Regions from separate parts of the Streptomyces sp. NBC_00414 genome, predicted to be linked through region 4. Evidence: riboswitches for the same ligand, from Rfam matches in the RefSeq annotation. Region 4 holds a riboswitch; each other region holds the start of a gene.
What was found. A riboswitch is a leader RNA that binds a small molecule or an ion and turns the genes downstream of it on or off. The one in region 4 is predicted to bind cyclic di-AMP.

Region 1: linked by a shared signal. The riboswitch ahead of OHS59_RS12765 (M23 family metallopeptidase) and the one ahead of OHS59_RS37635 (C40 family peptidase) in region 4 are both predicted to bind cyclic di-AMP.
Region 2: linked by a shared signal. The riboswitch ahead of OHS59_RS21745 (M23 family metallopeptidase) and the one ahead of OHS59_RS37635 (C40 family peptidase) in region 4 are both predicted to bind cyclic di-AMP.
Region 3: linked by a shared signal. The riboswitch ahead of OHS59_RS18150 (C40 family peptidase) and the one ahead of OHS59_RS37635 (C40 family peptidase) in region 4 are both predicted to bind cyclic di-AMP.

The regions. Positions count from the first base shown of each region.
Region 1 covers NZ_CP107935.1:2,979,928-2,983,263, forward strand. Annotated here, with positions in the region: gene OHS59_RS12760 (GntR family transcriptional regulator) at 1-158, opposite strand, end outside; gene OHS59_RS12765 (M23 family metallopeptidase) at 447-1,232, opposite strand; cyclic di-AMP (ydaO/yuaA leader) riboswitch at 1,246-1,400, opposite strand; gene OHS59_RS12770 (M16 family metallopeptidase) at 1,647-3,035, opposite strand; gene OHS59_RS12775 (M16 family metallopeptidase) at 3,032-3,336, opposite strand, start outside.
Region 2 covers NZ_CP107935.1:5,046,400-5,049,735, forward strand. Annotated here, with positions in the region: gene OHS59_RS21740 (aldo/keto reductase) at 1-729, opposite strand, end outside; gene OHS59_RS21745 (M23 family metallopeptidase) at 832-1,881, opposite strand; cyclic di-AMP (ydaO/yuaA leader) riboswitch at 1,893-2,050, opposite strand; gene OHS59_RS21750 (PP2C family protein-serine/threonine phosphatase) at 2,390-3,336, opposite strand, start outside.
Region 3 covers NZ_CP107935.1:4,231,007-4,234,342, reverse strand. Annotated here, with positions in the region: gene OHS59_RS18150 (C40 family peptidase) at 263-1,420, opposite strand; cyclic di-AMP (ydaO/yuaA leader) riboswitch at 1,428-1,600, opposite strand; gene pcrA (DNA helicase PcrA) at 2,188-3,336, shown strand, end outside.
Region 4 covers NZ_CP107935.1:8,640,152-8,643,487, reverse strand. Annotated here, with positions in the region: gene OHS59_RS37645 (ATP-dependent Clp protease proteolytic subunit) at 33-680, shown strand; gene OHS59_RS37640 (hypothetical protein) at 688-996, shown strand; cyclic di-AMP (ydaO/yuaA leader) riboswitch at 1,375-1,530, shown strand; gene OHS59_RS37635 (C40 family peptidase) at 1,534-2,007, shown strand; gene OHS59_RS37630 (DUF6328 family protein) at 2,108-2,617, shown strand; gene OHS59_RS37625 (ATP-binding protein) at 2,630-3,073, opposite strand; gene OHS59_RS37620 (helix-turn-helix domain-containing protein) at 3,334-3,336, shown strand, end outside.

The sequences.
Region 1 (3,336 bases), 5.7 Mb from region 4:
TCCGCCTCCAGGGTGCGCAGCGCCTCGCGCACGGGGACCCGCGAGACGCCGTAGCGGCGCGCGAGCAGTTCTTCGGTGAGCCGGCTGCCGCGCCCGTAGACACCCGCGACGATGTCGTCACGGATCGCCGTGCATACCGAGCGCGCGGGAATACGCATGACCGAACCTCCGCCTTAATCCCCGCGAAACGCGGTCGATTGACGCTTGTTCGGTGACTCTATTGCAGAGAACGGGAAATTCCGAAGGCAGCCGGGAATCCATGGATATTTTTTGGACACACCACGTCTCCGAACAGGCAGTCGTCCGGTGCGGAAGTGACCGGAAGCGGTCGTACGGGTACCTACGGGCCCATCTGAGGCGACGGGATCGCGCGAAGGCCCCGGCTCGGTGAGCCGGGGCCTTCGCGCGGATGCGGTGCTGTACGTCCGTACAGAGATGCCGTGCGGTCAGACGTTGACGCCGTGCCCGCGGAGGTACGCGACGGGGTCCATGTCGGATCCGTACTCCGCGGTCGTCCGCGCCTCGAAGTGCAGGTGCGCCCCCGTGACGTTGCCGGTCGCCCCGGAGAGGGCTATCTGCTGCCCCGGAGTGACCGTCTGGCCGACCGAGACACCGATGGACGAGAGGTGCCCGTACTGGGTGTACGTGCCGTCGGTCATCTTGATGACGACCTGGTTGCCGTACGAGCCGCCCCAGCCTGCCTCCACGACGGTGCCGGAGCCCACCGCGTGGACGGCGGTGCCGCTGGCGGCGTGGAAGTCGATGCCGGTGTGGCTGCCGGAGGACCAGATGCCGCCGCCGGCCTGGTAAGAGGTCGAGACGTACGAGCCGGCGATCGGCGCGGTGTAGGCGTTGAGGCGCTTGCGCTCCTTCTCGCGGGCCGCGCGGGCCTCGGCCTCGCGCTCCTTCTCGGCCCTCGCCTTGGCCTTGGCCGCGGCCTCCTCGGCGCGCTTCTTCGCGGCGGCCTCGGCCTTCTCGCGGGCCGCGTCCTGCTCGGCGGCCTGCCGCTGGGCGGCGGCCTGGGCGTCGATCTCGTGGGCGACCGAGTCACCCATGGTGACGGCCCGGAGGGGGCCGGTCTGCTCGATCTCGCTCTCGGCGGCGAACGCCGGGGCGGCCAGTGTGCCCACGACACCGGTGGTGGCCAGGGCTGCGACGCCGACGGTCCTGCGGGTCGTGCGCGTCATGCGGCTGGGAAGACGGTGCTTCCCCGTGGCGCGGGTGAACGCCATGAAGTGGCTGGTCCTTTCCTTCCTTCTCGCCTACCGGGTTAGCTGACGGGTTCGGAGCAGGAAGGTCTCCTACGGACCCCCTTCGGGAAGGGCGTCCGATTCACCCCAGGGACGTGGGTCCCCGGCTCCCCTGGCTCGCGCCATGCGGGGACTCGGCGATGACTGTCCGGTGCCGCGGACGCGGCGCAGTGCCTGACGAACAGCCGGACCGACGCTAAGCGGCGCCTCTTTCAATAGACAAACGGATCAACACTTTTGTAGCGCACGCCACAGGGCAGACAGGCAACCTCTCCACCAATACGGGCAACTTCCGCCTCAATGCAGACAATCAGGGAGGAAGGCGGTACGGGCAGCAGTATGAAAAAGGGGCCCGGGCGACTCGTCGGTCACCCGGGCCCCACCTGCTGCCAGTACCTACTCCGGTGCCACGACGCTGACTTCGCCGATTCCGAGGGCCCTGACGGGCCCCTCGATCTGCGCGGCGTCACCGACGAGGACGGTCACCAGACGGTCCACCGGGAAGGCGTTCACGGCGGCCGCGGTGGCCTCCACGGTGCCGGTGGCGGCGAGCTGCTTGTACAGCGTCGCCTGGAAGTCGTCCGGCAGGTGCTGCTCGACCTGGTCGGCCAGCGTGCCCGCGACGGCGCCCGCGGTCTCGTACTTCAGGGGCGCCACCCCCACCAGGTTCTGCACGGCGACGTCACGCTCGGCGTCCGTCAGACCCCCGGCGGCGAGGGTGCGCAGCACCTTCCAGAGGTCGTCGAGCGCCGGGCCGGTGTTCGGGGTGTCCACCGAGCCGCTGATGGCGAGCATCGAGATGCCCGTCCCGTCCGGGGCGGAGCGCAGAACCTGGCCGAACGCCCGCACGCCGTAGGTGTATCCCTTCTCCTCGCGCAGGACACGGTCCAGGCGGGAGGTGAGGGTGCCACCGAGGCAGTACGTGCCGAGCACCTGGGCGGGCCACACACGGTCGTGCCGGTCCGCGCCGACGCGGCCGATGAGCAGCTGCGTCTGGACGGCTCCGGGACGGTCGACGATGATCACCCGGCCGGTGTCGTCGGCGGTCACCGAGGGCACGGGACGCGACTCGGCCTGCGATCCGGTCCAGGTGCCGAGCGTGTCCCCGAGCAGCGCGTCGAGGTCGACGTCGGTGAGGTCTCCGACGACGACCGCGGTGGCCGTGGCGGGGCGTACGTGCTTCTCGTAGAAGGCGCGTACGGCCGCCGAGTCGATCGCGGTGACCGTCTCCTCGGTGCCCTGGCGCGGGCGCGACATCCGGGAGTCCGCCGGGAAGAGCTGCCGGGACAGCTCCTTGGCGGCCCGCCGGGCCGGGTTGGCGGTCTCGTGCGGGATCTCGTCGAGCCGGTTGCGCACCAGCCGCTCGATCTCGCCGTCCTCGAACGCGGGCGCCCTGAGCGCGTCGGCGAGCAGGCCGAGCGCCTTGGGCAGCCGGGAGACGGGGACTTCGAGGCTGAGCCGTACGCCGGGGTGGTCGGCGTGCGCGTCCAGGGTGGCGCCGCAGCGCTCCAGCTCGGCGGCGAACTCCTCGGCGGAGTGCTTGTCGGTGCCCTCCGAGAAGGCTCGCGCCATGATCGTGGCGATGCCGTCCAGGCCCTTCGGCTCCGCCTCCAGCGGGGCGTCCAGGATCACCTCCACGGCGACGACCTGCTGGCCGGGGCGGTGGCAGCGCAACAGCGTCAGGCCGTTGCCGAGGGTGCCGCGCTCGGGCGCGGGGAAGGCCCAGGGCCTGGCCTCGCCGGCCTGGGGCTGCGGGTGGAACTCCATCGTGGCGAGCTCGGTCACTTGGCCGCCTCCTCGTCGGTGTTGTCAGCGGCGGCGTCGGTCCCGGGGGCGTCGGTCTCCTCGGCGGCGACCGGCTCGTAGACCAGCACCGCGCGGTTGTCGGGGCGCAGGCGGGCCTTGGCGACCTCCTGGACCTCCTCCGCGGTGATGTCGAGGACGCGCTGGACGGCGGTCAGGGCGAGCTGGGGGTCGCCGAACAGGACCGCGTACCGGCACAGTTCGTCGGCGCGGCCCGCGACCGTGCCGAGCCGGTCCAGCCACTCGCGCTCCAACTGGGCCTGGGCGCGCTCCATCTCCTCGG
Region 2 (3,336 bases), 3.6 Mb from region 4:
CTCGGACTGAAGGTGCTTGCCCGCCGAACCGGCCCGGGGACTGTCGACCTCGGCACCGGGCCGGTACTTGCCGGTGAGGAAGCCCGAGGCGAGCCCGTAATACGGTACGGCGGCCAGTCCGCCCCGCGAGGCGACGTCCCGCAGCGGACCCTCGTACGTGTCACGGGAGACGAGGCTGTACTGGGCCTGCAGCGCCACGTACCGCGGAAGACCCTCGCGGTCGGAGACGTCCAGGGCCTCCTGGAGCCGCTCGGGAGAGATGTTGGACGCGGCGATCGCGCGTACCTTGCCGGAGCGTACGAGTTCGTCCAGGGCCCCGAGGAACTCCTCGACCGGCACGGACGGATCGTCGTAGTGGGTGTAGTAGAGGTCGATGTGATCCGTCCGCAGACGGCGCAGCGACGCCTCGGCGGCCGCCTTCACGTTGACCGGGGACAGCCCCTTGTACGAGGGGTGGGCGCCGGCCTTCGTGGCGATGAGGACGTCGGCGCGGTTGCCGCGCGCGGTCAGCCAGTCGCCGATGACGGTCTCGGACTCACCGCCCGAGTTGCCCGGCGCCCAGGCCGAGTACGCGTCGGCGGTGTCCACGAAGTTCCCGCCGGCGGCCGTGTAGGCGTCGAGCACGGCGAAGGACGCGGCCCGGTCGGCGGTCCAGCCGAAGACGTTGCCGCCGAGGGCGATCGGAAAGACTTCGAGGTCGGAAGAGCCCAGCGCGCGAAGAAGCGTCATACGGGAATCAACGGCCAAACCGGACGGCCGTATTCCACAATTCCACAGATACGACCGCTGGATACAACCGATGGATACAACCGCTCCCGGGGGAGGAGCGGTTTACGGGTTGAGGCCCTTGCCGCGCAGCCAGGCCATCGGGTCGATGCCGGTGCCGCCGCTGGTGTGGACCTCCAGGTGGAGGTGCGCCCCGGTGACGTTGCCGGTCGCGCCGACCCGGCCGATGACGTCGCCCGTGCTGACCTTCTGCCCGACGCTGACGCCGATCGACGACTGGTGGGCGAACCACAGCTCCGTGCCGTCGTCGAGCGTGAGGACCGTGCGGTAGCCGTACGAACCGCTCCAGCCGGCCTCGGTGATCGTGCCGCTGTGAATGGCCTTGATCGGGGTACCCGTGGGAGCGGCGAAATCCAGACCCGTGTGCTGACCGGAGGACCACAGCGAGCCGGACTGCCCGAAGGTGGAGGTGATCGTGTACGAGGAGGTGGGCAGTGTGAACTGCTTGGCGAGCGTGGCGAGGCGCGCGGCCTCGGCCTTCGCCTTGGCCTCCTCTTCCTTCTTTTCCTTCGCGGCGGCGGCCTTGGCCTTCGCCGCGTCCTGCTCCTTGGCCGCGAGCGTGGCGGCCTTCTTCGCGGCGGCGGCCTCGGCGGCCGCCTGGGCCTCGCGGTCGACCTGGTCCTGCTGGAGCTCGGCCTGGAGCATGATGCGCGAGCGCAGGGCCTCGCCGGCGTCGGCGTTGCCTTCCTCGGCGTCGGCCGCGGTGAGGCCGGCGGCGGTGAGCGCCGTGCTGGAACCCTCGGGGGCCTCTTCGTCGGAGATCAGCGAGCCGACGTTCGGCAGGTCGGGGATCGAGATCGACACCGGCGGCTTGCCGGTCTGCGCGGAGGCCATGCCGCCCGCGCCGACGGCGGCTATGACACCGACGCCCAGAACGGTGGAGCTGCGGGCGAGTCCCCCGCCACGCTGCTTGGCGACCCGGTGCTTGCCGCGGACGGGAACGACGGTGTCCGCGCTGGGATTCCAGGGCTCCCAAGTCTCGTCGTCCTTGCGGGCGCCGAAGGCGAAGGTGTCGGGCTTCTTCTCGCCCGAGGTCTCTCCCGCCACCTCGTCAGGCATGAACGAGGGTGTGGGGGCAGGCCTGTTGAACGCCACGTGGGCGCGCTCCTTTCCTTCCTTCTCGCCTACCGGGTTAGCTGACGGGTTCGGAGCAGGAAGGTCTCCTACGCGCGTCAACCGCGGTGTTCACCACCACGAAAGACACGCGATTCACCCCATGTAGGTGGTTCCCCGGTTCCCTTGCGGGATTCGGCGCGTGCGCACGGAGCCGTCTCTTGTGACGGCTGGGACACCGCGCTGCGTTATCGAACGTTAATAGACGCAGGCACCGGATTCCAAGCTGTTCTTGATGATCGTTACGGCTTCTGGCCTGGACTTAAACGCCGTGAGCGGGGTAAATCGGGCGAGTTGATCGCCATTCACGGATGTCAGTTTTGTTGACGGTGTGTCAGTTGTTATGCGTAGGGGCGTCGTTCGACTACTGCAGGTGATATACGCCTCGAAGGTCACCCCCGAAGGTCCCGCGTGACGCATCGCGGGGCACGACGCGCACCGCATCGCGCGCCGCGCACCGCATCGCGTGCCGCGGGGCGCGCGTCGCGCGTCACGGCCGCCGGACCGCGAGCAGCGCCATGTCGTCCGCGCCCCCGCCCCCCGTGTACCGGACGACGTCGTCCACCAGCTCGGCGAGCAGCGCGTCGGGCCCGGCGAAGACCCGTCCGGACAGTTGTCGCACGGGGTCGAAGAAGACACCCCGCCCGTCCCGGGCCTCGGAGAGCCCGTCCGTGTGGAAGAGCAGCATCGCCCCGCACGGGAACTCCTCCTCCTGCGCGCGGTCGGGCCAGGCACCCAGGTCACCCATCCCGAGGGGCAGCGCGGGCTCCGCCGCGTCGAGCGTGCGCACGGTTCCGTCGCCGCGCAGCAGGAGCGGCCCGGGATGGCCGCGGTTGACGAGGCGTACGCCCTGGGCGCCGTGCGGGATCTCGGCGAGCACGGCGGTGATGAAGCCCTCGAAGACCTCGACGCTGTCGCGCCGCACCCCCTCGCGCATCAGCGACCGTTCGAGCCGCTGGGCGACCGCCTCCAGCGTGGTCTCCTGTTCGGCGGCCTCCCGGAAGGCCCCGATGACGACGGCCACGGCGCCGACCGCACCCATGCCCTTCCCTCGGACGTCGCCCACGACGAGCCGTACGCCGTGCGGGGTGTCCTGCACGGCGTAGAGGTCGCCGCCGATGAGCGCGTCGGTCTGCGCCGCCACGTATCTGACCGCGAGTTCGAGGCCGCCGGTCCGCGCGGCGGGTTCGGGCAGTACGGCCCGTTGGGCGGCCTCGGCGATCTCGTGCGCGGAGGCCAGGCGGGCGTTGCCCAGGCTCACGAGCCGGTTGATGACGACGGCGAGGCAGGCGACCACGGCCACGGTCGCGATCTCGGTGATCCCGCTCGCGTCGAGGGCGAACCGCAGGGTGACGAGGGTCATGGCCGCCGTCCCCACGACGCCCGTCCACACGGTGGCGCCGAGCGACAGCAGAGGTGCGGCGACGAGCGAGGCGG
Region 3 (3,336 bases), 4.4 Mb from region 4:
CACCTGGGGAAGGACGCTAAACCTCGCGACGCGCCGGTGGTAACGGCATGTACGGAAGTGGTGCCACTCGGCCATGAGCTGACCGGGTACGACCGTGATCCGGGCCCGCTGCCACCGACTTGGCGTGGTGGGGTGACCGATGGGCGCGTTGTGGGGGAGCGGCGCGCGCGACGGTGCTATGGGCCCGGCCCGGGGGCCGCCCCGGAACGCGGACGGGGTACGGCACACACGTGCCGTACCCCGTCCGGATGCGGGTGGGCGCCTAGCCCGGCCGCACCACGCTGTGGATCGGCATGTAGTAGATCGACTCCTCGCGGACGTACGCGCCCGGCTTCGGGGCGTGGATCATCATGCCGTCGCCGACGTAGATGCCGACGTGGCTGATGTCGTCGTAGAAGAAGACGAGGTCGCCGGGCTGGGCACTGTCCACGGAGACCGTCGTGCCGGTCTCGACCTGGTCCCACGTGGTGCGCGGAAGGGTCACCCCGGCGGCCTTCCAGGCGGCCTGGGTCAGACCGGAGCAGTCGTACGAACCGGGGCCGCTCGCGCCCCAGACGTACGGCTTGCCGATCTGGGCGCGGGCGAAGGCGAGCGCTTTGGCCGCCTTGGTGCCGGAGGTGGAGTCGGAGCCCGGCGTGCTTCCCGTCCCCGTACCCGTCCCCGTACCCGTGGCGGTTCCCGTGCCCTGCGCCGCCGTCTCCTTGCGGCGGCGCTCCGCGTCGGCCGCCTGCTGCCGCGCCAGCTCGTCCGCCTTGCGCCGGGCCTCGGCCTGCTTCTTCCGCTCGGTCTCGGCGAGGCGGGCCTTCTCCTCGGCGGTCAGCTTCGAAAGGAGTTCGCGCGCCTCGGCGAGCTTCCGCTGGACGTCCGCCTTGGATGTCTTCAGCGTGCTCTGCGTCGTGGTGAGCGCCTCCAGGCCCTCGGACGCCTCCTGCCGCTTCTCCGACGCGCCGGCCCGCTGTGCGACGTAGTCGTCGACGGCCTGCTTCTGGCGGGCGGTCAGCCGGTTCATCAGCTGGGTCTGGTCGAAGTAGTCCTGCGGGTTGTCCGCGAGGAGGAGGGAGGCCGAGTCGGGGGCCGAGGCTCCCGTGCGGTACTGCGCGGTGGCGAACGTCCCGAGTGCCTCGCGCGCGCTGTTGAGCTTCTCCGCGCGCTGCGCCACGTCGTCGAGGAGCGTGACGACGCGCTTGCGCTGCTTGGCGGTCTTCTCCTTGGCCGCGTTGTACTTCTCGGTGGCCGTACCCGCCTGCTGGTAGAGGTCGTCGACCTTCTTCTGGACTTCCTCCGTGCTCGGCCTGGGCTCCGCGGCAGGCGAGGCGTCCGCCGTCTGGGAGAGCAGGGCCACCGAGGTCAGAGCCGCGGTGGCGAGGGCCGGCGTCCGTACGCCCATGGTGGGGGGCCGCGACTTGCGGTGTGGCGCCACGAAGGCGTCTCCTTCCGTCATCCGCCTACCGAGTTAGCTGTCGGGTTCGGGCGAGTGCTTCGGAAGGTTTGCCCTACGGTCCTTCGTCCCGTGAGGAAGCAGGACCGATTCACCCCAGGATCGGTTGGGTCCCCGGTTCCGGAGGCCACGAGGGCAGGCCGGATTCGGCGGAGTCCGCTCGGCCCGGCGTTGTTCGCCGGTGCGGGTCGAGCGGGCTACTCGAAAGTTAGCCAATTCGTGTGGCACCTGTGAAGTTTGATGTGCGATATGCCCGATACATTTTCGTGACCTGGGCCTCGAATCCTGCTCGCCGAGGTCAATTGATTGCGATCTGCAGCGAGTTGTCCCGAGTGGTGCAGGGGTGGGGCGGCCGTGTCGTGGAGTGGCGAACTCCACGCGCCTCCGCGTGGTTGGAGGGGTTGGTCGCCAATCGGCCAGACCTGTCGGGGCGGGGCGAGCGTCCAGGTGATCCGGGTGATTCTCGTGATCCGGGTGATCCGGGCAATGCGTACGGGCTGTCGACGGGGTGTCCGGCCTGTCTCGTCCGGGTTATACGTACGTCACCCGCCGGGTGCTCATGTACGAGGCGAAGTTCCCTGTCGGCCGGGTGGCCGGACGGTCGGGTGGGCGGACGGTCGGGCAGTCGCGGAAAGTGGCGGGGCCGTCATTGTGGGTGAAGGTCTGCCCGCTGGTCGTCCGGGACGGATTCCGCCGAGTTTCCGGGGTGGCGGCGGGGTGTCAGTGGGGGCGCCTAGACTCGGAGAGCGATGAGCAGCCTCTTTGATGACAGCTTCCTGGCGGACCTCCAGCCCCCTCCGGCCCATGAGGACGAGCCCCCGCCGCCGCCCGACGACGAGGAGCCGGACCACGCTCCGGACGACCTGTTCGGCGGGCGCTTCGACGTGCCTCCGAGCAGGGACGGGTTCTACCGCGACGGCGCCCCCCGGCCGCTCGTGGACCCGGCCGCGCTCCTGGACGGGCTGAACGAGAACCAGCGCGCGGCGGTGGTCCACCACGGCTCACCCCTGCTCATCGTGGCCGGCGCCGGCTCCGGCAAGACCCGGGTGCTCACCCACCGCATCGCGCACCTGCTGGGCGAGCGCAAGGTGCACCCCGGCGAGATCCTCGCGATCACCTTCACGAACAAGGCCGCGGGCGAGATGAAGGAGCGCGTCGAGCAGCTCGTGGGCCCGCGGGCGAACGCGATGTGGGTGATGACCTTCCACAGCGCCTGCGTGCGGATCCTGCGCCGAGAGAGCAAGAAGCTCGGCTTCACGTCGTCCTTCTCGATCTACGACGCCGCCGACAGCAAGCGCCTCATGGCCCTGGTCTGCCGTGACCTGGACCTCGACCCCAAGCGCTTCCCGCCGAAGTCCTTCAGCGCCAAGATCTCGAACCTGAAGAACGAGCTGATCGACGAGGAGGACTTCGCCGCCCAGGCCTCCGACGGCTTCGAGAAGACCGCCGCCCAGGCCTACGCGATGTACCAGTCGCGGCTGCGCGAGGCGAACGCGCTCGACTTCGACGACCTGATCATGACGACGGTCAACCTCCTGCGTGCCTTCCCGGACGTCGCCGAGCACTACCGCCGCCGCTTCCGCCACGTCCTTGTGGACGAGTACCAGGACACGAACCACGCGCAGTACTCCCTCGTCAGGGAGCTCGTCGGCAGCGCCACGGACCCCGTGGCGCACCCCGAGGACGTGCCGCCGTCGGAGGGCGACCTCCCGCCGGCCGAGCTGTGCGTCGTCGGTGACGCCGACCAGTCGATCTACGCCTTCCGCGGCGCGACCATCCGCAACATCCTCCAGTTCGAGGAGGACTACCCGAACGCGACGACGATCCTGCTGGAGCAGAACTACCGCTCCACGCAGACGATCCTGACCGCCGCCAACGCGGTCATCGAGCGCAACGAA
Region 4 (3,336 bases):
TTACAGAACCTCTGCCGGAGGAGGCACGCGCCATGACCCGACCGTCCGACCGACCGTCAGCCCGCCACGTCCTACCCGAGTTCACCGAGCGCACCAGTTCGGGCACGCGGACCATGGACCCGTACTCCAAGCTCCTCGAAGAGCGGATCGTGTTTCTCGGGACGCCGATCGACGACACGTCCGCGAACGACGTGATGGCGCAGTTCATGCACCTTGAGTACCAGGCACCCGACCGGGACATCTCCCTCTACATCAACTCCCCCGGCGGTTCCTTCAGCGCGATGGCGGCCGTCTACGACACGATCCGGTTCGTCGGTTGTGAGGTGGAGACCGTCTGCCTGGGGCAGGCCGCGTCGGCCGCGGCGGTGCTGCTGGCGGCGGGCACACCGGGCAAGCGGTACGCGCTGCCGGGGGCCCGCGTGCTGATCCACCAGCCGTTCCTGTCCGAGCCGGTCCGGGGACAGGCGTCCGACCTGACCATCCAGGCCGACGAACTGCTGCGCACCCGCGCGCGGATGGAGGAGATGCTCGCCCGGCACACGGGACAGAGTCGGGAGCGGATCGGCGCGGACATCGAGCGGGACAAGATTTTCGACGCCCGGGAGGCGCTGGAGTACGGGCTGGTGGACCGGATCGTCCCCGGCCGCAAGTCCGCCCTCGGCGCATCCGGCGCGAGGTGAACCGCCGATGTTCCCACCCGAGTTGCCCCCGCTGCCGGCCCTGACGCGGGCCGAGGCCGAGCTGATCGACCGCTATCTGGAGGTGGTCGACCTGCTCGGCCGGATCAACCCGGCGCACTCCGGCGACACCTACGGGGGGCTGCGCGCGGCCCAGGCGCTGGTAGGCCGGGCCACCGCGCTGCGCGACGCCCTGGCCCTGATGCACCAGCGGGGCGAGCACGAGGTGCACGCGGGAACCCTCGCGCGGGCTCTGCGCGTCCTTGACGGTGAGCGCCGGGCGGGCCGGGTCGCTCTGCCGCCCGGCTCCGACACCTGACGTACCCCCCTCGGCCGGGCGTCACGCAGGCACTTGACGAGACGTCCGCGCCAGGGTTGAAACGGACCAGAAGGCGTACCCCCGATCGGCGTATTCGGGGCTGCCTTCACAAGCCCCTGGGAGTTGCGCAACGCGCGTACCTCCGGGGCGGAATCAACCATTCCGGTGCTGGTGCGGGGGTCCTTGCGGCTCTCGACGCCCAGCCGTAGAAAGGGCTGTCCACCCGAACGGGTGAGTGGTGAGTAAGCCCACAAATCGCCGATTCCGCTCGGCTTTTGGGACATCAGTGCGTCAAGATCCCTCCGACGACAAGCCCCCGCCAGAAGCGGCGGGGCGGTCCGGGCGGACGCCGAGTCCTGCCGCTGCCCGGATGACCGGTCGACAGAAGTGCATCGGCAGGAGTGGAGGACCCAGGCACGACGGGCCGCCGGAGAGATCCGAGTGGCCCTTGGGGTGAAGCCGCAGCAGCGGCCGGGCAACTTCGCCAGCCCGAATCCGACAGGTCATCCTTCACAGGCGGCTGACGAAGGGTTGCGCATGACTGCGCTCAATCGTGTCCCGTCGCTGTTCAGCAGGGCCGGTACCGCATCGGTCCTCACCATCGCCGCCGTAGGCGGCGGCATAGTGGCCCCTGGCTTCGCGTCCGACGCGGAAGCGGCCACTCCCGCGACGAAGGCACTCAAAGTGGCGGCCTCCAAGAAGGGTGCCCCGTACAAGTACGGGGCCGCGGGGCCCAAGCGCTTCGACTGCTCCGGCCTCACGCTCTACTCGTTCAAGAAGGCGGGCAAGAACCTGCCCCGCACGGCCGCGGCCCAGTACAACAAGACGAACCACGTCTCCTCCTCTAAGCGCAAGCAGGGGGACCTGGTCTTCTTCCACTCGGGCCGGAACGTCTACCACGTGGGCATCTACGCCGGGAAGGGACGGATCTGGCACTCCCCGAAGACCGGGGACGTGGTGAAGCTCCAGAAGATCTGGACGAAGAGCGTCTGGTACGGCCGGGTCAGGTGATCTGCCCGCGGGACGGCCGCGGCGAGCGCCGCGGCCGTCCCGTGCGGTCCCCGGGCGTGTGATGCGTGAATTCGGCGGCCGAATGGTTACTCGTTCGACCATGGCCGAACCGCACCACCACGAGGAGCGCGACGAGACCCGGCTCGAACGCGCCGACCGGAACTTCAACGAGCTCCTCCAGGAGCTGCGGGTCACCCAGACCGGCGTCCAGATCCTCTTCGCCTTCCTGCTGACCCTCGCCTTCACCCCGCGGTTCCCGTCCCTCGACACCGTGCAGCGGACCACGTACGTCGTCACCCTGCTGCTCTCGGTCCTGGCGGCCGCGCTCTTCACGGCCCCTGCGGCACTGCACCGCCGGCTGTTCCAGCAGGGCGCCAAGCCCCAGGTGGTGAATGCCTCGTCCCGGCTCGCACAGCTCGGCCTGGCCGTGCTCGGGCTGGCTCTCGCCGGTTCCGTGCTGCTCGTCGTGGACGTGGCGGTGGACCGGACCGAGGGGATCGTGGCCGGGGCGACCACCCTGCTCCTGTGCGTCGGGCTGTGGGAGGTCCTGCCCTACCTGGTGAAACGGGCCGCCGACAAGACCTCCGACAAGAGCGCGCGGGACGAGTAGCCCGCGCGGAGCTCAGTCGGCCGGAACCGGCTCCACCGGTACCGTCCAGGGCAGCATGATCGACACGGTCTTCCCGCCCTCTCTGGTGGGCCGGACCGTGAGCTTGCCGCCGGACTCCGCGGTCAGCCAGCGGATGATCACCATGCCGCGGCCGTTGTCCTGCTGGACTGCGGCGGGCAGCCGCTTCGGAAAGCGCGGGTGGCTGTCGGTCACTCCGATGCGCAGTTGCTCGTCGCGGTCGAGCACGATGTCCACCGTGAAGGTGGGTGACAGCCCGAACGTGTGCTGTACGGCGTTCGTCGCGAGTTCTGAGACGATGAGCCGCACCGTGTCGGCCGCCTCCGAGTCGGACGGCAGTCCCCATTCGGCCAGGACGTCGGTGACATACGTCCGGGCGGCGGAGACCGAGGCGGGATCGCTCGGCAGAGTGACGGATGCTTCCTGGTGATCTGCCATGCGACGTCGTCCCTTTCCCACGGGACCGGAGTCCGACCGAAGCGGATGACTTCGAGTCGGTACCGGACTGGTGCTTGCGCCAGAGTGCCACTACCTCGGCGTTCGTGGTGCCGATCCACCAAGATATGCATATATCTGTCGCTCGAAGCGGTGAACTCTGCAACGGTCGACCGTATTTGGGCGGGCAACCGGTTTGTCCTCTACCGTCGGCGTGACGCCGGACGCCATAGCGTCCGCGCGACGGTCGGAAGGAGACGGCCATG